3 regions of the Planococcus sp. RAB007_Raresut genome follow, and region 2 is predicted to be linked to each of the others. Evidence: riboswitches for the same ligand, from Rfam matches in the RefSeq annotation. Region 2 holds a riboswitch; each other region holds the start of a gene.

Region 1 (7,785 bases), on a different contig from region 2:
TTCAATGCGCGAAGCTTATGCGCACATGACTATGCCGGCAGCTGGATTGTCAGCAGCCATCACGGATCAGTTCCCTGAACAATTCGGCGGCGCTGAAATGCCTGAAAAAATGCCTGCCACTGGTCTTGGCGGAGCTGAAGGTGCAGGAACGATTCCTTACCTATGGATCTTCGCTGGCTTGATGCTTGCGGCATTGACGACAACTATGGCGTTCAGAGCACGTAAACAATAATATATAGAAGGAAGTCACGAGCCGGCCAGTCAATGGCCGGTTTTTCTATGCCAAATAAACCCTTTGAAAACAGTCGGTTCGCAAAATCAACTTAGTAAAAAATGGATTATTTTCAGAAACTATTGACATTTAAAAGTAGATTCTAAATAATGGGAAAATAAGGGGGATACAATTACATGATCAGAGAGAAAGAGATAATAAACAACTTCATCTCAGGTGTCCATTTATGAATCTATCCAAAGAAACACCTGACACACGATTGAACCCATTTACAGCAATCTGGACAAAACCGCGCCAGACCGTTCGCCAGGTTATCGAAGAACAGAACTCCCGTCTTATTTTTCTGCTGCTGGTACTGACAGGTTACGTCTCCATACTAATTGGCGCGATGGATACGGATTTCGATGAGAGCTTCGGAATTTGGTCATTGGTATTGGGTAGTTTGATACTCAGTCCGCTTATTGCAGCGATCGGCAATATGATCGGGGCGATCATTGCTTTATGGATCGGCAAAATTTTTAAAGGAACAGGTACTTACGACGAATTGTTCCGAGCTCTGCTTGCAGGTCAAATCCCTCAAATTTGGCTGATCCCTGTTTTATTGCTGTGGATTTTCATATGGCCGACAAGTTATTTTACAGAGTCGATGGATGGCTATACCGGAAGCGACCTTGTGTTGAATGGCATACTGTCTGCCATTTTATTCGTCATATCGATTTGGACGTTTGTGGTGCAAAGCAAAGCGGTTGGGGAAGCACACGGCTTGTCAGCATGGAAAGGTGCTATCATCATTCTGATTCCGCTGTTAACCATTTTTGTATTGGGCTTACTGTTTGTCGCTTCTGTCATTTTTTCATAAGAGCAATCAAGTCTTTTTCCGTTAAAAGGAGAAAGGCTTTTTCATTGGCGAAGCTCCTGAAAAGCAAAAAATTCTTTCAGTAATGACTTGGTTAATTGCCGGGAGGGTCTAATGTCACGTTTATTGTTATACATTTACATATATACAATTTGTCCATATGGATTGGACGGCTTCTTTGATATGATAGTCCCATTGGAAGTTTTATAAAGTAAAAGCGAAGCAAAAGGGAATGGGTGGACTGGCATGGTGGATGTTGCAAAAAGAAATAATGTGAGAATTACGGGGCAAGGGGAAACAGCAATTATCTTTGGCCACGGTTTCGGCTGTGACCAATTGGTGTGGAAAGAAGTCATTGATGAATTCAAAGATGATTATAAAGTGATTACATACGATTACGTTGGCTCTGGTCAAAGTGATAAAACAGCATACTCGGAAGAACGCTACAGCAGCTTATACGGATACAAGCAGGATTTGCTGGAAATCTGTGATTCACTTGAAGACGATAATTTCATCTTCGTCGGCCATTCAGTCAGCAGCATGATCGGGATGCTTGCTTCGATTGAACGTCCGGAATTGTTCAGCCGGCTGGTGATGATCGGGCCGTCTCCATATTACATGAATGAGCCCGGGTATAAGGGCGGATTCGACAAAACGGATATAAATGAGCTGTTGGACATGATGGAAGTGAACTACAAAGAATGGGCAAAATATTTAGCGCCGGTTGTCATGAGCAACGAGGATCGTCCGGAGCTCGCGGAAAACTTTGAGCAATTGCTTTGTTCGAATGATCCGAAAATCGCCCGTCAGTTTGCGGAAGTGACCTTCACTTCAGATATGCGTTCGGAACTCGGCAAGTTGCGGGTGCCGACTTTAATCTTACAAACCCAATTCGATGCCATAGCGCCACTCGAGGTAGGGCAGTATGTGCACGACCATATCGAGGGGAGCCGGCTGCTCGTCATGAAAGCATTGGGCCATAACCCCCACATCAGCGATGCCGGAGAGACGGCCGCAGTCATCAAAGCGTATTTGGCTGGTTAGGAGTTGAGTTGATGGAGGAACAATTGGATTTTGCCCCAGTGGGCTATCTGGTCATGGACCAGGAATTGAAAATAATTGAGATGAACCGGACAATGATTGAAATGGCACATTTGGAAGCTGTTCCCACTCATATGCATGATTTACTGACCATTGCTTCGAGAGTCTACTTTCAAACGTATTTCATTCCAGCAATCATCACGCACGGGGCCGTCAGCGAAATGTTTTTGAGGTTGAAAGGCCCTGATGGCCCGATACCGGTGTTGATGAACACAAAGAAAAGAAACGACTTCCTTGAATGTGCCTTCATGCAAGTACCGATCAGAAATGAATATGAAAATGAATTATTGAACGCCAGGCGGGAAGCGGAACAGATAAGCCGGGCGACAGCTGAAGCGAACAGCCAGCTTCAATTTTTGCTGGATGAAGTGGAATGCAAACGCGAAGAATTGAATGTGATGAACGGACGCCTGAAGGAATTGACTATTACGGATGTGCTGACTGGCTTGAAAAATCGCCGCTATCTGGAAGAGTTCCTGCCTGACATTATTGAAGAAAGCGGCCTTGCATTATTGATGATTGATATCGATTACTTTAAAAGGGTAAATGATCGTTTCGGGCATCATGCAGGGGATGTAGTTTTGAAGGAATTGGCGGATGTACTGGCCAGTACCATTGGGACGGCAGGTTTTGCTGCACGTCTTGGCGGAGAAGAATTTGTTGCTGTGCTACCGGAAATGGATTTAGCGGAGGCAGAAAAAGTTGCGGAAAAAATACGGCATAACGTCGAAATGAAGGACTGGTCCTATCAGCCGATTACCGTCAGCATCGGTGTCGCCGGCAATTCCGGCTGCAATACTTTTTCCGATTTATTGAACGAAGCGGATACGGCTTTATACAATTCAAAAAATGCTGGACGGAATCGAGTGACGGTTTCTTCTTGAATGGTGGACCTTGCCTTTGCGGCAAGGTTTTTTTATTGTTTTGTATAATTATTAAGCTCTTATTTTAGGAGATTGGTCTTAAGTTTGTTAGTATGAAAAGAGCATTGAATATAAAAAATCGTGATTTTATTGCAAGGGGGATGACGTAAATGGCTGAAACGAAAGAAGCCGCTGCCCAATTGATTAGAAGAAACAACGTTAAAATTGGGGGGCAGGGCCAGAAAGTTCTGGTGTTTGCACATGGCTTCGGCTGTGACCAATACGTATGGGATAAAATTGCGCCAGCATTCGAAACGAAATATAGAGTTGTACTTTTCGACTATGTCGGTTCCGGTAAGAGTGACAAATCGGCCTATGATAAAGAAAGATACCAGACATTGCATGGCTATAAACAGGATCTTCTTGAATTATGCGATGCCTTATCACTTGAAAACATAGTGTTTATCGGCCATTCAGTCAGCAGTATGATCGGGGCTCTCGCGGCAGTTGAACGTCCGGAACTGATGAAGAACCTGGTGATGATCGGCCCGTCTCCACACTTCTTGAATGAGCCCGGGTATAACGGGGGATTTGAAAGAGCGGATATTGAAGGCATGCTGCAGATGATCAAAGGCGATTATAATGAGTTCGCTAAGTTCCTGTCTCCAATAGTTATGCAGAATTCTTCCCGTCCGAATCTTGCCGCAGAGTTCGAAAAACTGCTTTGCTCAAACGATCCTGAAGTTATGAGTGATTTTGCGAAAGCCACATTTCTGGCAGACGTCCGTGAAGACCTGGAAAAAGTAAAAGTGCCAACTTTGATTTTGCAGACCCGTAATGATGCAGTAGCACCTGAATCAGTCGGTGAATATGTACATAGCCGGATTGAGAACAGCGAGTACAAATTGATGGATGCTGAAGGCCACAGTCCGCACGTCAGCGATGCGGAAGAAACCATCAGCAAAATTGCAGAATATCTATCCGTTTCCTGAACTTTCAATATTTTACTTTAAAATCTTCTGAAAGTTAATACAGAAAGCAGTACACGGGACTTCACTCTACAGGTATAATGAATTCAAATAACATAGAATGTTAGCTCATGGAGGTACTGATGGATAAACATTATGAAGTTTTGGGACAGCGCGTCATAGATGATAAATACCTGATTGCAGAACTGATTAACGAAGAAGTGATGAAAGATGCGGATAAAAATGATTTTATTCGGGATGAACAATTCATCAAGCAAGTCATCGAAGCCCGCGCCGGATTTGTGGAACTGCTTGGCAATTCTTTGATAAATTCCTGTGATGAGAAGAAGGTTTACGAAGCCATTGACTCCTGGGGATTTTCAACCGGCCGCTATTTCCTTGAAGCGAATATGATGCTGGACGCCGCTCTTGCTGAATCTTCGTTATACCGTAAACATTTGGCGAAATTGATCAGGAGTGAAGGGAAACTTCAAAACATCCCTATGGAGACTCTGTTCGATGCGATGGAATTTTTCCATACACTTTTGGATCACGCTATGTATTCTTACAGCAGCGCCTATATCGATGCATATCAGGAAAGACTCACTGCAGCGCGAAAGGAATTTTTCGAACTTTCCGCCCCAGTTGTGCCAATTGCCGATAAAGTAGCGATTTTGCCGCTGGTCGGCGATCTTGAAATTGACCGTGCTCAGTTCATCCTTGAAAAAACATTGACAGCGGCCAATAAACTCCGGATTTCCACATTGGTTATCGACCTTTCAGGTGTAGTGAAAGTCGATTCAATGGTGGCTGAGCAAATCATCAAGATTGTTCAGGCACTCAATATGGTAGGTGTTAAAGCGATTCTGACAGGCATCCGTTCCGAAATTGCCATCACATTATCTCAACTGGGTGTCGATACACGTTCACTCGTAACGGGCGGCAGCTTGAAGCAGACGCTAGAGAAGCTTGATTTCACAAAACTATAAGAGTCATAAAAAAACGCTGAAGCGCATTACTTCAGCGTTTTTTTATTGTGTTTTATACAGACACCTTAATATTGCCGGCTTCGAGAAGCTGACGTAAGGTGGCAGTTTCTTCTTCGTTCAACGGAATCATCGGCAAACGCACTTTGCCTGTCTCGATACCGAGTAATTGTAATGCGGTTTTAACCGGCACAGGGTTCGGCGCTGCGAAAAGGGCGTTCATGATCGGCAGAAGTCTGCGATGCTGTGCGGCTGCTTCTTTAATGTTGCCGGCCGTAAAGCTTGTTACCATCTCCTGCATTTCATTGCCGATGATATGGGAAGCGACCGAAACAATGCCGTCCGCGCCAATTGCCATCAACGGAAGGGTCAAACCGTCATCACCGCTGTACACAGTGAAGTCATCCGGGGTGCCATCGATGATCAATGACGCAGCGTCAAGGTTGCCGCTCGCTTCTTTGACAGAGACGATGTTGTCGACAGCGGATAAGCGAATGATTGTTTCCGGCGCCATATTGACAGCGCTGCGGCCAGGGATGTTATAAAGCATGATCGGCAGGCGGGTTGCTTCAGCGATAGCTTTAAAATGCTGGAACAAGCCTTCTTGCGCGGGTTTATTGTAATAAGGCGTGACCAGCATGATGCCGTCGACACCCGATTCTTCTGCTTGCTTGGTCAATGTGATTGATGAACGCGTATCGTTCGAACCGGTTCCGGCAATGACGGGAATACGGCCATTCACTTTCTCAGCGGTAAATTTAAACAGCGCCAATTTTTCAGCTGCCGTCAATGTGGGCGATTCACCGGTAGTGCCGGCAACGACGAGTCCGTCGGAACCATTGGCGATCAGGTGCTCGATCAGATTTTCTGTGGCTGGAAAGTCAATATCGCCGTTTGTGTCAAAAGGGGTGACCATTGCCGTGATGATTTTTCCGAAGTTCATAGTATCCCATCCTTTTCAATTTTTTTAAAAGTTTCATTCGCTATTAAAAATAGATCCAGCGGCATTCTGTCTGAGCCAATAAAAAAAGCAGCAGCGAAGGGCCGCTGCTGCTGCACAAACACAATCCATATGTGTTGCTGTGCGTCAGATAGCCCTCCATGCGAAAAATTCCGCATGACAGTCCGACATCTTTTAAATGCAGGACCAGCAACAGGAATCAGGGGCTTCCAGCCGCTTCGGCAAATACCCCTTCCGGCAGAAGTCGGGGGAGCCCGTGCTCCTCGTTCTGCTTACTGATGGTAATTGCGCCTCTATCCTCACTTCGCTGTAAAGGAAGCAAGAACTATTGAATTAGCTCGACTTTATCAAAATACGCTGTTATTTGCAAGTGGAATCGGGTATTGATAGGCAAGAATAGCAATTATGGCAAACGGAAACGGGGAGAACGATATGCAGGAATATGAAGGCGACCAGTATTTGAATATCGCGACCGAAGGCACACAGTGGATATCCGAAGCTACACTCCACCATAACCGCTACGAACCAACCCCCTATATGCATTTGAAGGAATTATTCAATCGCCATCCCTTAAAAAGCGAGGATGGCCTGGTGGATTTCGGCTGCGGCAAAGGGCGGCTGAATTTTTATGCGCATGACCGTTTCGGCTGCCGCGCGACTGGGATTGAACTGAACACCAGTTTTTGCGGAGAAGCCCAGGAGAATCTTAGAAATTACAGCCGCGCCGGCAGGCACCGGCTTGCCGATGACAGCATCAGGTTTCATTGTAAGATGGCGCAGGATTACGATGTGCATCCGGAAGACACGGTGTTTTATTTCTTTAATCCGTTTTCTGTCAAAATATTTATGAAAGTCGTGGATAATATTTTACGTTCTGCGGAAGATTTTCCGCGGCAAATGGATCTCATTCTTTACTATCCTTCCAGCGAATACATGGATTTTCTGGAACGCAATACACTTTTCGAATTGCTGGATGAAATCAACCTGCCAGCAATCAATAAAGATCCTGCGGAGCAATTTTTAGTTTATAGATACAACCCTCAGGTGATTTAACAATTTGATGAAAAGGGTATAAGCAATTGAAATGAGACAGAAACGGGTGTGGTCCTATGAAATGGAAAGGCCGGAGAGGCAGTGCGAATGTAGAAGACAGAAGAGGCAGCGGGGGCGGTAAAGGACTGGCGGTCGGCGGCGGGCTTGGCGGAATAGTGCTGATCCTGATCGTTACGTTTCTCGGAGGAGATCCGGGCGTGCTGCTCGATGGCATGGGCGGAAATGGGTCCGGCGGCAGCAGCTCAGGAGAACCTTACCAGGCGACCGAACAGGAAGAGGAACTGGCTGATTTCGTATCGGTCGTGCTCGCGGATACCGAAGAAGTATGGACGGAAGTCTTTGCTGAAGAAGGCATGCAATACGAGGAGCCGACATTGGTCCTGTTTACTGACAGTGTTCAGTCTGCCTGCGGCACTGCCGGCGCGTCGGTCGGACCGTTTTATTGTCCGGCGGATTACAAGCTCTACATCGATTTGGATTTTTACGGTGAATTGCAGCGTCAGTTCAATGCACCTGGTGATTTTGCGATGGCTTATGTCATCGCCCACGAAGTCGGACACCATGTCCAGAATCTGCTCGGTGTGATGCAGGAAGTGCAGCCGCTGCGCAATCAATTAAGCGAAGAAGAATACAATAAAGTACAGGTCCGCCTTGAACTGCAAGCGGATTATTTATCTGGCGTCTGGGCGCATCATGCCCAGGAGATGGGGTATCTGGAAGAAGGCGATCTTGAAGAAGCGCTGACGGCTGCAGCAGCAGTCGGCG
Region 2 (7,785 bases):
AATAGCTGTAGTGGCCAGGATTGTTCTTCGAAGTGAATGCTATGTATACACCATAGAAGGCATGATACATAATTGGCAGATAAATAACGAAAATCTCCAGGAAAATTACGAACGGAAGGTTCGCAAGGAAGTGGGATGCGGTATTAAATGCCTCGACACCTTGTGTTGCGAAGTGGTTAACGATCAAATGCTGTGTAAGGAATATACCGATAGGAATGATTCCTAGCAATGAATGCAACCTGCGCAATAAAAATTCACGATTATCCAAAACTTTTACCCTCCTCAAAACATTAATAAGGCAGTTAACGGCGCAATCGATATTTTACGAAAGCATCCATTGACTGCATGGAACATCATGATACAATAATATGACATATTTATTGTACTCCGCTCTATTAGGAGCGTCAAGGCAACTTGTCTTAATTCAGAAGATTCCCTGCAAGGTTTCTACATATTGAAAGTGGGTTTACGATGACTGCAAAAGAACCTGAAACCAACGAGCATTTTGGTTATGAAATTATTCGCGACTATGTATTATCCGATATACTGGGCAAACACGAAAACGACGTCCTCTACTGGGCCGGCAAATCACTCGCCCGGAAGTTCCCTCTCTTCTCTTTGGACGAAGCCGGCGACTTTTTCGAGCAAGCAGGATTTGGCGAATTGGTGACAGAAAAATCCGGCAAAGACGAAATCGTCTTCGTTTTGCGCCCTTTTAAACTCGATAACCGCTGCTTCAAGCTCGAAGCCGGCTTCCTGGCTCAGCAACAGCAGAAAATCAGCGGCTTTTTGACCGAAGCGTACGATGAAGTGCTGCCGAAGAAGAAATCGGTGCGGATTACGCTCAAAACGGATCTGCGAGAGCAAGTTTGAGTGGAATATGATGCAGTTTGGCCGTCTCACGGGTGTGGGGCGGTTTTTTTTGTGGGTTGGATTGGGGGTGGTGGGGTTTGTGGGCGGGAGAAGGCTGGTTGTGCGCGGGAGTGCCGTCGTTGTGCGCGGGAGTGCCGTCGTTGTGCGCGGGAGAACAGCATTTGTGCTCAACTTAATAATAATCTCTTATTTTAACAACTAAAACATCTTCCGAAGAAGATGTTTTAGGGAACAGGATTATTTTTTTACGAGATATCTTCGATTTCTCTTACCGCCTGTCGTTATAAGGTTGGCGGCAGATAGTATACGAAAAACTGCATGTCTCGACTCTATGCCACTGAACCGGCGAAATTCCCTACTGTCAATTTGCTGACTGACCAGAACGAAATATTCCTGTAATACCAACTCGTGAGCATTTGTATCTTGGTGGCCGCAAGCTTTACAATTCCAAATTTTATATAGTCGCTCCATTGTACATTCCCGGCACACAACGCATTTGACACCCACCTTCAACTCACGCGGATCAATCCGGTAATATTCACATAAAGGCGGCCGCTCATACGGGCAAAGGTTTGCTTCAATAAGGCGCCTGATCCTGCTCGGCTTAGGGGAGTCAGCCAATGCAGCACGATTCTTAAGAATCCCATAAACCATTTCAACCGCCTGGTACGTCTTGCAAATATTAGGCCCAACCGGCTTCGCAATAAATTCGCAATGCCTCGGGGTAAAAACGACTACTCCATCAATCGGCGGGTGCATTACTTTTCTTTTTTCCAGCCATAGCTCGAGAAAACCGGTGTGCTTGGCGAGCTGCACCAACGGGTCGTCCAGGACCAATTTTTCACCTTCGTTGTTGAACCGGTAAAATTCACTTGTCGTCCCGTTAAAATGGATTTTTCCGCTGATATTTTTTGAACTGATAACAATGAGGCAACGCGGCGTAATCAGCAGGCCGTCAATCTGCACTTTCCAGTCACCGAGCCGCAAACCCACATCCCACAAGAGTTCATATGGTTCGTGCCAATGAAACTCGACCATTTTTGCATGCAGACGCTTCTCACCTTGCCAACCCGCTTCGTAACGATGAAACTCCTTTTTCAAATACTCCTGCTCGGGATGCCTGTCCGGCAATCGCTCCATCAGCAGCCGCACGCATTCCCATATCTCCAACCGTTCCTCCCCTATCCAAATCGCCGCCTCTCCATCAAGTTATCTGAATTATAACACTACTATATAGAAGAAAGATGTTTCGTTTTGCTACTTCCCGATATAAAATTCAAACCCTGATTTGAAAGCAGTCCGCGTCCGCGGACTGCCCAGTGGGCGGGGCCCGCCCCGCCCGATCTTGGGTAATAATGGGTTTATCACTAGGTTAAGGGTGGAGCAAAAAGTTTGAGGCGTTCACCTTTCGAAGTTCACTTACAATTTCGTGGTTTGCACTTTCTATCTGGGTAATTACTTTTTCATTCCATTAAAAACCCGACAACCGCCGCCTCCCCTTTATAATTATCTGAATTATGAAATTTATACAATCCTGAATACTGTACTAAAAAAATATATTGACCCCTATAGAACCTATTTAGAAAAAATCTTCGCACAGGCGAAGATTTCCTCCAGACATTCAGACATTGGATTTTTCCGCCAAGGCGAAAAATCCGCTCTTGCTCTTAGGCATAATAATGTCGGTTTTATCATTTAAAACACAAAAAACCCGGCAACCGCCGGGCCCACACATCACTTATTCAATTCCAAACTCATCCCAATCCATACGCCTCATGCAGCGTATTCGCAGATTTCTCCATGTCGCCCCCTGGCACAACTACAGAAATCTTGATCTCCGAAGTGCTGACCATTTTGACCGGGATTTCTGACATGCGCAGGATGTCGAACATGCGGGCCGCGACACCCGGATTGGATACCATGCCGGAGCCGACGATTGAGACTTTTGCCAGGCCGACTTCAAAGTCTGTCGATTTGAAGCCGATCGCTTCTTTATTGTCATCGAGCACACGGCGCACTTCTTCCAGGCTGTCCTCTTTTATTGAAAATGAAACGGAGGGCTGGAATTCTTCTGAAATACTTTGGACGATGATGTCGACATCGATATGGTTTTCAGCCAGCGTCATGAAAATGTTTGCGAGTGAACCGTTGAAGGGTTTATTGTATGCAACGGTTACGCGGGCAATGCCGGGCTCGAATGCTACGCCACGGACGATAAGATTTTTTTCCACAGTGACCACCTCTTGTATGATAGTTCCCGGTTCGTCGGAATAGCTCGCCCGGACGGTTAAAGGGACGTTATTGTTTTTGGCGAATTCGACAGCGCGCGGGTGTAAAACGCCGGCACCGAGATTGGCGAGTTCAAGCATTTCATCGTAGGAAATCTGCTCCAGCTTGCGCGCGCCGTTCACAAAACGGGGATCCGACGTATAAACGCCGTCGACATCCGTATAGATATCGCATTTCTCAGCTTGCAAAGCAGCAGCCAGCGCGACAGCAGTTGTGTCGGAACCGCCGCGGCCGAGCGTCGTGATGTTGCCGATGCGGTCGACCCCCTGGAAGCCAGCCACTACAGCGAAAAATCCGTTATCCAGAACCGCTTCGAGCCGCTCCGTATGAATCTGTTCAATGCGCGCATTGCGCGGAACTGACTCGGTTTCGATGCCCGCTTGCCACCCGGTGAATGATACCGCTTCGTGCCCAAGTTGTTTAAAGGCCATTGCAAGCAATGAAATCGTTACCTGTTCGCCTGTCGCAAGCAGCATGTCCATCTCGCGTTTCGGCGGTTCGGCAGAAATTTCTGATGCCAGTCCGAGCAAAGTGTCAGTCGTCTTGCCCATTGCCGACACGACGATCACGACACGCTTCCCTTTCTCTTTCTCGGCAATCACCTTTTTCGCTACGCCAACAATCTTTTCTGGCGTCGCCACTGACGTCCCGCCAAATTTCATAACTACCGTTTCCATATCTAATCCACTCCCACATCAGTATGTGGCCCTCAGCATGAAAAGTGCAGGCGTCCATTGGAGTGGACACCAGTACCAGACATAAAAAAAGGCAGCTTGCCGTCGATCCGGCAAACTACCTCATTTATCATGTACGAAAAACGTCCATGTGAGATAGCCCTCCAGAGTATTACTCTGACAGCCCTGCATCTCTTAAATGCAGAACCAGCATGTTCGGCTGCAGCCTTCACACACTTCGGCGGTCGTCCCTTTCCTCATCCTTCACAGATTCTGCAAATCTCCGGATGGCTACTTTTGACGCCCGCGCCTCTATCACCACTTTTACAAGTGATTCAATTTATGCTTATTACAATAACACGAACTCATTCAGATGACAATGTTTGTTCAGCAAAATGCAGATGAATGGATTCCGCCAATTTTTCTGGCATGCCCGCTTCCATCAACTGAGCTGCGTCCGCTTCTTTGATTCGTTTGACAGATCCAAAATGCTTGAGCAATTGCTGCCGGCGCTTCGGACCAACGCCTTCCAGTCCGTCGAGCGCAGAACTGATTGAGTTCTTGCCGCGCAGCTGGCGGTGGAATGTGATGACGAATCGGTGGACTTCATCCTGTATGCGCTGCATGAGATAAAATGCCTCGCTCGTCCGCTTCAACGGCACGACTTCAACCGGATCACCGTACAATAATTGCGATGTCTGGTGCTTGGCATCTTTCGCCAGGCCAGCAATCGGAATCGACAATCCGAGTTCATCTTCCAGAATTTCGCGGGCTGATGACATCTGCCCTTTACCACCGTCAATGACAATCAAATCAGGCAGCGGCAATCCATCTTTCAGCACGCGTGAATAACGGCGCCGTATGACTTCCCGCATTGCCGCATAATCATCGGGTTTCGATCCCGTGCGCGTCTTGTACTTGCGGTAATCCTTTTTAGAAGGTTTGCCGTCGATGAATGTAATCATCGCCGATACTGCATCCGCCCCTTGGATATGCGAGTTATCGAACGCTTCAATACGAAGCGGCGTCTCGATATTCATCGCCTCGCCAAGTTCCTGGCAAGCACCGATCGTCCGTTCTTCCTGACGTTCAAGCAGCTGGAACTTCTCTTTAATCGAGATTTCAGCATTTTTCTTCGCCAGCAGCACCAAATCTTTTTTCTTGCCACGCTGCGGCACAAGCGTACGAACACCGAGCCAATCCTTGACCAGCTCCGCATCTTCACCCTCCGGCAATAAAATCTCGTTCGGTTTCACATGATTTGATTTCTCATAGAATTGCCCAAGATAGGTCATGAATTCTTCCTGCGGGTCGCGGTAAAGCGGAAACAGGGAGACGTCGCGTTCGATCAGTTTACCTTGGCGCACGAAAAAGACCTGCACACACATCCAGCCTTTGTCGACGGCATAGCCAAAAACATCGCGATTGGTAAAATCGTTCATCGCCATTTTCTGTTTTTCCATGACGTTTTCAATATGGCTGATCTGGTCGCGGTATTCCTTGGCCCGTTCGAACTCCAGGTTTTCAGATGCCTCCGACATTTTTTCGACCAGGTCCTGTTTGACTTCACGGAAACCGCCATTCAGGAACTTCGAAATCTCGTCGATCATTTCCGCATATGTCTGTTTTTCAACCGGTTTGATGCACGGCGCCAAACATTGGCCCATATGATAATAAAGGCAGGCACGGTCCGGCATCTGATGGCATTTCCGCAACGGATACAAACGGTCGAGCAATTTTTTCGTTTCGCTCGCCGAGTAGGCATTCGGATAAGGGCCGAAATACTTCCCTTTATCTTTTTTCACCTGTCTTGTAATGATCAGTTTCGGATGACGCTCACCCGTGATTTTCAAATAAGGATAGGATTTATCGTCTTTCAGCATGATATTGTATTTCGGATCGTATTTTTTGATGAGGTTTAATTCCAGAATCAGCGCTTCCTTGTCCGAAGACGTCACGATGTATTCGAAATCCTCGATTTCATTGACCAGGCGCTGCGTCTTGGCATCGTGGCTGCCTGTAAAATAGGAACGCACACGATTTTTCAGCACCTTCGCTTTGCCCACATAGATGATTGTGTCCTGACGGTCCTTCATGAGGTAGCAGCCAGGCTGGTCGGGCAGTACTGCCAATTTATGTTGAATCAATTCGTTTGCCATATTCTCACCCTATTAAAAAACCGGGCCGCCATGGACCCGGTTAAGAATTATGCGTGTTGGTTAACCAAATCAGCCAATGCTTCTTTTGGTCGGAAGCCGACAACTTTATCAACTGTTTCTCCGTCTTTCATCAATAGAAGGGTCGGAATTGACATGATGCCGTATTGTCCAGCTGTTTCCTGGTTTTCATCAACGTCCACTTTTACAATTTTCACTTTGTCGCTCATTTCAGCGTCAAGCTCTTCCAATACAGGAGCAATCATTTTACAAGGTCCGCACCAAGTTGCCCAAAAGTCAACAAGTACTAGTCCTTCTGATACTTCCTGTGAAAAGTTCTGATCTGTTCCGTGTACAATTGCCATGAATAATTCCTCCTTAGTTTTACCAAACTCTAAACCGATTATAGCACGCGTATTTTTCACTAGCTATTTATTTGCCTACTCCTGCTTTACCCCGTTAGACGCTGAATAAACAGAAGAAAAAGACCTGCAATTTGCAGGCCTTCCATAGATAAATTACATAATTTTCTTGAATTCTTCAGTCAGCATCGGAATGACTTCAAACAAGTCTCCCACGATACCGTAGTCAGCAACTTTGAAAATGTTCGCTTCTGGATCTTTGTTGATCGCCACGATCACTTTAGAGTTGGACATACCAGCCAAATGCTGGATCGCGCCGGAAATACCAGCAGCGATGTAAAGGTCAGGTGTTACGACTTTACCAGTCTGGCCGATTTGAAGTGAGTAATCCACGTAATCCGCGTCACATGCACCGCGGGATGCGCCAACTGCTCCGCCAAGAAGGTCAGCAAGTTCCTGCAATGGTCCGAAACCGTCTGCACTCTTCACGCCGCGTCCGCCTGCAATGATGACTTTCGCTTCTGAAAGGTCAACACCTTCAGCAGATTTGCGGACAACGTTTTGGATGATTGTGCGCAAGTTTGTGATGTCCACTGATAATGAGCTGACATCTCCAGAACGCTCTTCTCTTTCAAGAGGCGCAATATTGTTTGGACGGACTGTGATGAAGTCGATTCCGCCTTTATTTTTCACTTTTTCGAATGCTTTACCAGAAAAGATCGGACGGATGTATACTGCATCATCGCCTTCTCCTTCGATATCTGTAACGTCAGAGATCAAACCGGTTTGCAATTTAGAAGCGATTTTTGGTGACAGATCTTTACCGACAGCTGTGTGGCCGAAGACCAAAGCTTCCGGCTGCTCCTGGTCGATGACAGCCATCATAGCCTGGCTGTAGCCATCAGAAGTATAAGATTTCAAGTGCGGATGTTCAACAGTGATGACACGGTCAGCACCATAGTTCACCAATTCAGCACCGAATTCAGCAACTGAATCACCGATTAATACACTTACTACTTCTCCGCCGCCGGAGATTTTTTTAGCTGCAGCAATTGCTTCAAATGAAACGTTACGCAAAGAGCCTTCGCGCGTTTCGCCTAATACTAGTACTTTTTTCGACATAGTCCGTTTACCTCCTAAGTAGATGTAAAAACTCGAATCATTCTATCTGGTCAAAATGGGATGGCCAGTTTTCACAACGGCCGTTTCCGCATTTCTTTGTCCATACTCCGGCGCCCCAGCACTTCGGGTCATAAGTCCGCCTAGCTGCGAAGACATTAGCCGACGCTTGCAAGGCTAAGTCTTTGTGACGAAGCAGCGAAGCGATGCAACGCACTTTCATGTCTCGAAGCTAGCGCTAGCGATGCAGAGACATGAGCATGGTTTTATATTGACCCCTTGCAGTAGCAATCCAACTGTCTTCGCTGGTCT
Region 3 (7,785 bases), on a different contig from region 2:
TGTAGATGAAATCAGGCGTATTACGGACAAGCTGAGTGAATTTGATTTGGCGATCGAATTCCGTCATCAGTCCTGGTATGCCGAAGGGTTCCGAGAAAAAACCTTCGAGTTTCTGCGGGAACACAATTTGATCCATTCGGTTTGTGATGAACCCCAGGCGGGTGATGGTTCGATTCCCCTGGTACCTGTCTCGACCCGAAAAGATAAAGTCCTGTTCCGGCTTCACGGCCGCAACGTTCATGGGTGGCAAAATGTAGGGAACTCAAAGAAATGGCGGGAAGTCCGTTATTTATATGATTATAACCGTGAAGAGTTAACGGAAATCAGCAAAGCGGCAAATAAGCTGGCGGAACAGGCTGACAATGTTTACATCATATTCAATAATAATTCCGGCGGCCATGCGGCTGGGGACGCCAAACAATTTCAGCAAATGAATGATTTGACCTTCGAAGATCTTGCTCCCAAACAACTGGATCTTTTTGAAGGAGAATTTTAACGTTAGGTTATAAAGAGGTGTTGTAAAATGGCTGAAACCATTCATATATATCATACAAATGATTTGCACAGCCATTTTGGCAATTGGCCGAGTATCCATGCTTTATTGGCTGAACGGAAGCGCTGGCACGCCGAAATGGGCGATTTCTGCCTTATATTGGACATTGGCGACCATGTGGACCGTTCGCATCCATTTACTGAAGGAACAGCAGGAAAAGGAAATGTGGAATTGCTGAACCAAGCAGGATATGATGCTGTGACCATAGGCAATAATGAAGGAATTACTTTGTCCAAGGAAGAGTTGGATGAACTGTACAATGAAGCGGATTTTGATGTCATCCTTTCCAATTTATTAAGTGAAAATGGGGAACAGCCGCCCTGGGCCAAGCCGCATAAAATACTTCGGACACCTGAGGGCAAGCGCATCGGTCTGGTGGGAGCGACTGCAGAATTCACTCCGTTTTATGAAAGGCTGGGGTGGAAAATAACTGCGGCGCGCGAATCGATTATTCAGGCAGTGGATGAGATTAAAGCGGATACAGACTTTATTGTCTGTCTGTCTCATCTCGGAATCAGAGAAGATGAAATCCTTGCTGAGAGCTGTCCCGAAATTGATCTGATATTGGGCGCGCATACGCATCACATTTTTCACGAAGGAAAGATGATCGGCGATGTGCTGCTCGGAGCGGCAGGCAAATTCGGAGCTTATCTCGGACACGTTATCATTGAAGAAGATCTGAAGAAGAAAAAAGCTTATTTGATTGAGACAGAGAAATTGGAGAATCCGGATGGCAGCTACGACCAAAAGCTGCGGGAAAGTGGCAAGGAATTGATGAGAGATGCTGTATTCTACAATGATTCAGCTCTTAAAGCCGAGTGGTTTAAGGAGTCGGAATTGGCTCAGTTATTCGGCAAGGCCATGATTGAATTTTCGGAAGCGGATTGTGCGCTATTCAACGCAGGCCTGTTTATGGAAGATATGCCATTAGGCGAAATTACGCGTTACGATTTCCACCGGATGCTTCCACATCCCATCAATCCGTGCATGATTGAGCTGACAGGCGCAGAATTAAAGGAAATTTATCTTCAGTCGATGAATTCCGAATGGCCGCAGCTTGAGTTGAAAGGCTTAGGTTTCAGGGGAGCTGTTTTTGGGAAGATGATCCGCACAGGAATGGACATGGACAATCATCATTTATATATAAATGGCCAGCTGGCTGACAGTGACCGTGTATATAAACTCATCACATTGGATATGTTCACTTTCGGTTATTTCTTTCCGGAGTTTAAACGCTCTCCGAAAACTTATTTTATGCCTGAATTTATCCGGGACGTATTCAGTGATTATTTTTCGCGAAACACGGTACGGTAAGCAAACTGGATGAAATTGACCTTGATTTCAAAACAATTTTAGTATATGCTAACAAAGAATTGTATATCGATGGGTAGAGGCTGCAAAACCGATAAGTAAAATATGTGAGCGTGACAGCGATGATCATATTTGAAAGGCGATTTTGCCGAAGTCCATTTTCCGTTGTCACCGGGAAGTGAGGCTGGGGTCATCCTTAATAGGGATGTCACTGTCATTTATGCTTGCATAAATGGAGAGCTACAGGGTTGTTTGATGTTTTACCGCACAGACGAATTGTAGGAAGCCGACTTGTCCCTTTGGATAGAGCCGGCTTTTTTTCTCCATTCTATTCCATCAAAAAATAGGAGGAAACTATTCATGGAAAACACGATCTTCTCGATCCTGCCGCCGATTATCGCAATCGTAATGGTATTACTTACCCGGCGGGTACTATTATCTTTGGGCGTAGGTATCATTTCTGCAGCGCTCATTTTAACATCATTCGCGCCGGTTGGTGCCATGCAGGAATTACTCACATCATTTCAGGTGATATTCTGGGATGAAGGCTTTAATGCGTATAATGTCTTTATACTTCTCTTCTTATTATTGCTGGGCATCATAACTGCATTCGTCAGTTTGTCCGGAGGAAGCCATGCTTTCGCTGACTGGGCTTCAAAACGCGTCAAATCCCGCCGCGGGGCAAAAGTTCTTACCGTCGCGCTGGGTATTGTTATTTTTATCGATGACTATTTCAACGCTTTGGCAGTCGGACAGGTTGCACGCCCCATAACTGACCGCTATAAAGTGTCCCGCGCGAAACTCGCTTATTTCATCGATTCAACTGCAGCACCTGTCTGTGTGGTTTCGCCGGTTTCCAGCTGGGGAGCGGCAATCATCGGAATCATCGCTACGATTCTTGCCGGGCAGACATTTGTGGAATATTCCGCTTTGGAAGCCTTCCTCTGGATGGCGCCGATGAATTTCTATGTAATTGCTGCACTGGCCATCGTATTCTTCGTTGCCTACCGTGATGTCGATTTCGGGGAAATGAAAAAGCACGAGATCAACGCAATCGAAAACGGACAGCTTTACGACCCTGAAAAATCGATCCCTGGAGAAATGAAGGAAGAATTTCCTTCGCATTCCCATGGACGTGTTCTTGACTTATTGCTTCCGATTCTTGTATTGGTCGCAGGGACAATCGCCGCAATGTTATGGACGGGCTATCAAAACGCCGGCCAGCAAATGGATATCTGGCTGATCTTTGAAAACACCGATGTTCCTTTGTCCTTGCTGGTTGGTGGACTCCTTGGAACAATCACATCCATTGTTCTATACCTGCTGCAAATGAATAAAAATGAAACTGCGAATGCCGGTTGGATTGGAAAAGGGATCTGGGCAGGGATCAAATCGATGATCGGAGCAGTACTGATTCTGATTTTTGCCTGGTCTCTGACTTACCTGATCGGTGCACTTGAGACAGGTACTTATCTGGCAGGAGTTGTGAGTGATGGAAATATTCCGGTTTCAGTTCTTCCTGTGATGCTGTTCCTGTTAGCTGGAGTAATGGCCTTCTCGACCGGAACATCTTGGGGTTCGTTCGGTATTCTATTGCCGATCGCCGGTACCATCATGATTGAAGCGGCGCCTGAATTGTTATTGGCATCGCTGTCGGCAGTCCTTGCGGGTGCTGTTTTCGGTGACCATTGTTCTCCGATTTCAGATACGACGATCTTATCTTCGACTGGAGCGGGGAGCAATCACATGGATCACGTTGCTACCCAGCTCCCATATGCTTTGACAGCTGCGGCAATCGCCTCTGCAGGGTATTTAGTCATAGGCTTGACTGGTTCACTTCTATGGTCAATAATTGCTGTTGTTGTTATCCTTGCAATACTATTCGTAGTTTGGTCACAAAGAACAACAATACTCGAAAGAGCCAGAAACGCTCAGTAAAAGGAAAGCGGAGAGAATATCTCTCCGCTTTTTTATTATTGTAATAATAGTTTTTTCAAAAAATATAAGAAATCGTCTTTACTTTGAACTACCCGCTCGGTATACTATTTTTAGATTAGAAAATAATCTGAAAATATACAAACTTCCCATTTTTCTGTAAGGAAATTGGAAGTTCGTAAAGAGGGGGAGAAATTATGGAACGTTCGCAATGGGGGACACGCGCCGGTTTTATCATGGCGGCAGTCGGCTCGGCAATCGGTTTGGGAAACATTTGGCGTTTTCCGTATGTGGCCTATGAAAATGGTGGAGGAGCATTCTTTATACCGTACTTATTCGCTCTGTTAACCGCAGGGATACCGATTCTAATCTTAGAATTCACCATCGGGCACAAATACCGTGGATCAGCGCCATTGTCATTCTTCCGCATGAGCGGCAAGAAAGCGGAATGGCTTGGCTGGTGGGCCGTACTTGTATCATTCGTCATATCCGTCTATTATGCAGTCATCATCGCCTGGGCAATGCGATACACAATATTCGCAGTCAATCAGGCATGGGGGAATGACACAGAAGCATTCTTATTCGGAGATTTCCTGCAACTGGGAGACGTCCCGGGGCAAACCGGCGATATCGTATGGGGAGTATTCATTCCATTAGTGCTGGTTTGGGCAATTACATTGGGCATTTTAATGGCTGGAGTCAAGAAAGGGATTGAAGCTGCCAACCGCATTTTCATCCCGACATTGGTGGTCATTTTCCTTATCATAGTAATTCGCGCTGTTACTTTGGATGGAGCTATGATGGGTCTTAACGCATTCTTCGAACCGAATTTTGATGCTATCATGGATCCGTCGGTTTGGGTTGCTGCTTACGGACATATCTTCTTCAGTTTATCCGTAGCCTTTGCCATAATGATAACTTATTCAAGTTATCTTCCGAAAAAATCGGACATCACAAATAACGCTTTCATTACCGGATTTGCCAACTCAAGCTTTGAGTTGCTTGCAGGGATTGGGGTATTCGCTGCACTCGGCTTCATGGCGGCGCAATCCGGAGTGGAAGTAGCTGACGTAGCTACTGCCGGAGTCGGTTTGGCATTTGTGGTGTTCCCACAAATCATCAACCAGTTCCCAGGATTGAATGGGCTCTTCGGTGTCCTGTTCTTCCTGTCATTGACTCTTGCAGGATTAACTTCCTTGATGTCAATAACAGAAACGTATGTAGCAGCAATTTCTGAGAAATTCGGAACTTCACGCCGCAAAGCGGTTGCTTTCGGTGGAGGATTGGCTGCATTAATTTCCATTTTGTTCGCTACTCAAGGCGGTCTTTACTTCCTTGACCTAGCAGATTACTACATCAACCAATTCGGTGTTGCAGCAGTCGGCCTAGTGGAAGTTGTCATGGTTGTATGGATCCTGCGTAAAGCAGATAACCTTAAAACTCATGCGAATGCTATTTCTGACATCCACCTTGGCGGATGGTGGAAATTCAGCCTTGGTGTCATAACTCCAATCGTATTGGGTTATATGATGTTCGGATTGCTGAAACTTAACATTCTTCAAGAGTTCGATAATGACACAGGAAACTACGAAGGCTATTCCGATATGTTCACATTATTCGGAGGAGTCGCTGTAGCAGCTGGTGCTCTGATCTTAGGAATCTTGTTCTCACTCGGCAAATGGCATAAGAGCCACGCGGCATTCGAGGAAGAAAAATAAGGGGGTTAACGCTATGGAAGTAAGCGCAATCGTAGTTATGATTATTGGTATCGTGCTTTTATGGGGCGGCTTGGCTGCCAGCATATTCCATGCAGTACGAAGCGGCAAAAAGAACAAGGCTGACAACGCAGCTTGATGAAAAACTCCGGAAACTTTATGTTTCCGGAGTTTTTATTTTGGATGCACTGTTCCTTGTTAGGCTGTTGGCTTTATGGTACATTTGGGAAAGAGAATGGTTGACAGGCTTCCAGGTTTTCAAAAGGAGATTGCTTGCAATGCGCCGTTGAAAAGCAAGCCTTTGCCTGAAGGCTAAAGTAAATGGATGGTGAATGTTTTGATTACTATAGACCAGTGGAATTATGAAATCGTCATCGATTACCGCGAAGGATTTCAGGAAGAAGCGATCAATAACCGTTACAGCGAGATTTTAGGCAAGTATGATTACATACTTGGCGATTGGGGCTATGGCCAGCTGCGGTTGAAGGGTTTCTTTGAAGACACCAACCATAAAGCGAGCTACGACACCAAAATCAGCACGCTGCAGGATTATTTATATGAATACTGCAATTTCGGCTGTGCTTATTTCGTCATCAAAAAAGTTGGCAAAGCACCTGTAGCTGAACCGGAAGCTACAGAAACAGAAATTGAAACAGCAGAGCAATCGACAGAGGAAAATCCCGTTGCAGAATCATGATGCAACGGGGTTTTTTTATGCCATTATGCTATTATAGGTAATGATAATATATAGATAGAAACTATACCTGTTGGAGGGTTATACATGTATTTTATTGATCGCAGCAAAATTACAGAAACAATCGCTTATATGAATTCATTATTGGAATTATATAAAAAGAAATCGAGCTGGAACAGTCTTGAAGACCAATTGGCGTTGGAGCGGCTTACGCATAATATCGTCGAATCCATCATAGATGTCGGCAACAGCATGATTGATGGTTTCATCATGAGGGACCCCGGCAGTTATGATGACATCATTGATATCTTAACTGACGAAAAAGTGATTTCGCCTGAAATGGATGCACCTTTGAAACGGGTGATCGGTTTACGTAAATCGTTGGTTCGTGATTTTATGAAGATGGATCATGGAAATATTATTGAAGTTCTGAATGGCGCCTTTAAAGAATTGGAAGCATTCGGCCCTAAGGTGGAACATTATCTTGTTCATGAACTGGGACCGGTATCTGCATTCATCCCGGAGACAAAAAATGAAGGATTATAAAGTATATTGCCTCGACTTGGATGGCACAGTATTTAGAGGCAGAGAATTGATACCGGAAACGGCCGATTTTATTCATCGTCTGCAAAAGCAAGGCATTGAACCTTATTATGTAACGAATAATGCATCCATGACTCAGCAGCAATTTGCGGAAAAGCTGGAGGCATTCGGCATCGTGTCGCCGGTTGAACATATTATGACTTCATCAATTGCAGCAGCAAAGTACATTAAAAGATGGTATCCGGGGAAAAAAGTTTTCATGATCGGAACAGATGGTGTGGAAGAAGCGCTTAAAGGTGAAGCGATTGAAAGAGTTCAAGAAAATGCGGACATTGTGCTGATGGGCATTGACCGGAATATCAACTTTCAGAAACTGGCGACCGCCTGCCTGGAAGTCCGTAAAGGGGCAGTCTTTTTATCGACGAACAGGGATTTGGCTTTTCCTTCAGAGAAAGGTTTCATGCCGGGAAATGGGGCTTTTACAAAGGTGGTTTCTTCATCAACAGGAGTAGAACCTGTCTTTATCGGCAAACCCGAAATGCATATGCTGGAAGCGATCCAATATGAAATCGGCTGCAATAAAGAAGGCATGGTCATGATCGGAGACAATTACGACACTGATATTCAAGCGGGTATCCGCTTCGGTGTCGATACGATTCATGTCAATACGGGCGTGACGCCGATGGAAGATGCGGTTAAAAAGGACGTTCCGCCTACGTATGCGATAGAAAATCTTAGTTATTGGGAAATTTAAAAAAGCCATCGGAATGATGGCTTAAAATAATGGGTTTTCTTCTATAAACTCATACACTTTTTGTGTAAGTTCTTCGGGAGTATCTGCTTCGACAATTTCGCCGTTCACTAGGGCGTAAAGAGTTTCGGAGCATTTCGTACAATAACTCAGGCAGCCATATTCCAACACATCGAGATTTGGGTCCCGATCGAGTTTTTCAAAAGCATCCTGGGCTCCATTGACGATATTGCTGACGCAAAATTCAACAATTGGATTCATTAAGCTCACCTCGCTACTTCGA

Evidence for each region. A riboswitch is a leader RNA that binds a small molecule or an ion and turns the genes downstream of it on or off. The one in region 2 is predicted to bind lysine.
Region 1: it holds a riboswitch for lysine, as region 2 does, so the genes downstream of both, dapA (4-hydroxy-tetrahydrodipicolinate synthase) here and AC2Q9J_RS07370 (aspartate kinase) in region 2, are expected to answer to the same signal.
Region 3: it holds a riboswitch for lysine, as region 2 does, so the genes downstream of both, AC2Q9J_RS14915 (Na+/H+ antiporter NhaC family protein) here and AC2Q9J_RS07370 (aspartate kinase) in region 2, are expected to answer to the same signal.

The regions. Positions count from the first base shown of each region.
Region 1 covers NZ_JBXYIF010000002.1:406,324-414,108, forward strand. Annotated here, with positions in the region: gene AC2Q9J_RS05990 (copper amine oxidase) at 1-232, shown strand, start outside; gene AC2Q9J_RS05995 (Yip1 family protein) at 459-1,091, shown strand; gene AC2Q9J_RS06000 (alpha/beta fold hydrolase) at 1,335-2,132, shown strand; gene AC2Q9J_RS06005 (GGDEF domain-containing protein) at 2,144-3,073, shown strand; gene AC2Q9J_RS06010 (alpha/beta fold hydrolase) at 3,223-4,044, shown strand; gene AC2Q9J_RS06015 (STAS domain-containing protein) at 4,164-5,009, shown strand; gene dapA (4-hydroxy-tetrahydrodipicolinate synthase) at 5,062-5,949, opposite strand; lysine riboswitch at 6,091-6,271, opposite strand; gene AC2Q9J_RS06025 (SAM-dependent methyltransferase) at 6,400-7,020, shown strand; gene ypfJ (KPN_02809 family neutral zinc metallopeptidase) at 7,077-7,785, shown strand, end outside.
Region 2 covers NZ_JBXYIF010000003.1:149,948-157,732, reverse strand. Annotated here, with positions in the region: gene AC2Q9J_RS07385 (succinate dehydrogenase cytochrome b558 subunit) at 1-268, opposite strand, end outside; gene AC2Q9J_RS07380 (YslB family protein) at 472-873, shown strand; gene AC2Q9J_RS07375 (nuclease-related domain-containing protein) at 1,111-2,043, opposite strand; gene AC2Q9J_RS07370 (aspartate kinase) at 2,628-3,839, opposite strand; lysine riboswitch at 3,986-4,159, opposite strand; gene uvrC (excinuclease ABC subunit UvrC) at 4,202-5,995, opposite strand; gene trxA (thioredoxin) at 6,043-6,357, opposite strand; gene AC2Q9J_RS07355 (electron transfer flavoprotein subunit alpha/FixB family protein) at 6,511-7,476, opposite strand.
Region 3 covers NZ_JBXYIF010000007.1:32,262-40,046, reverse strand. Annotated here, with positions in the region: gene AC2Q9J_RS14925 (DUF72 domain-containing protein) at 1-496, shown strand, start outside; gene AC2Q9J_RS14920 (bifunctional metallophosphatase/5'-nucleotidase) at 524-1,867, shown strand; lysine riboswitch at 1,934-2,115, shown strand; gene AC2Q9J_RS14915 (Na+/H+ antiporter NhaC family protein) at 2,225-3,802, shown strand; gene AC2Q9J_RS14910 (sodium-dependent transporter) at 3,997-5,517, shown strand; gene AC2Q9J_RS14905 (MetS family NSS transporter small subunit) at 5,531-5,653, shown strand; gene AC2Q9J_RS14900 (YutD family protein) at 5,852-6,211, shown strand; gene AC2Q9J_RS14895 (DUF86 domain-containing protein) at 6,296-6,754, shown strand; gene AC2Q9J_RS14890 (TIGR01457 family HAD-type hydrolase) at 6,741-7,505, shown strand; gene AC2Q9J_RS14885 (YuzB family protein) at 7,527-7,763, opposite strand.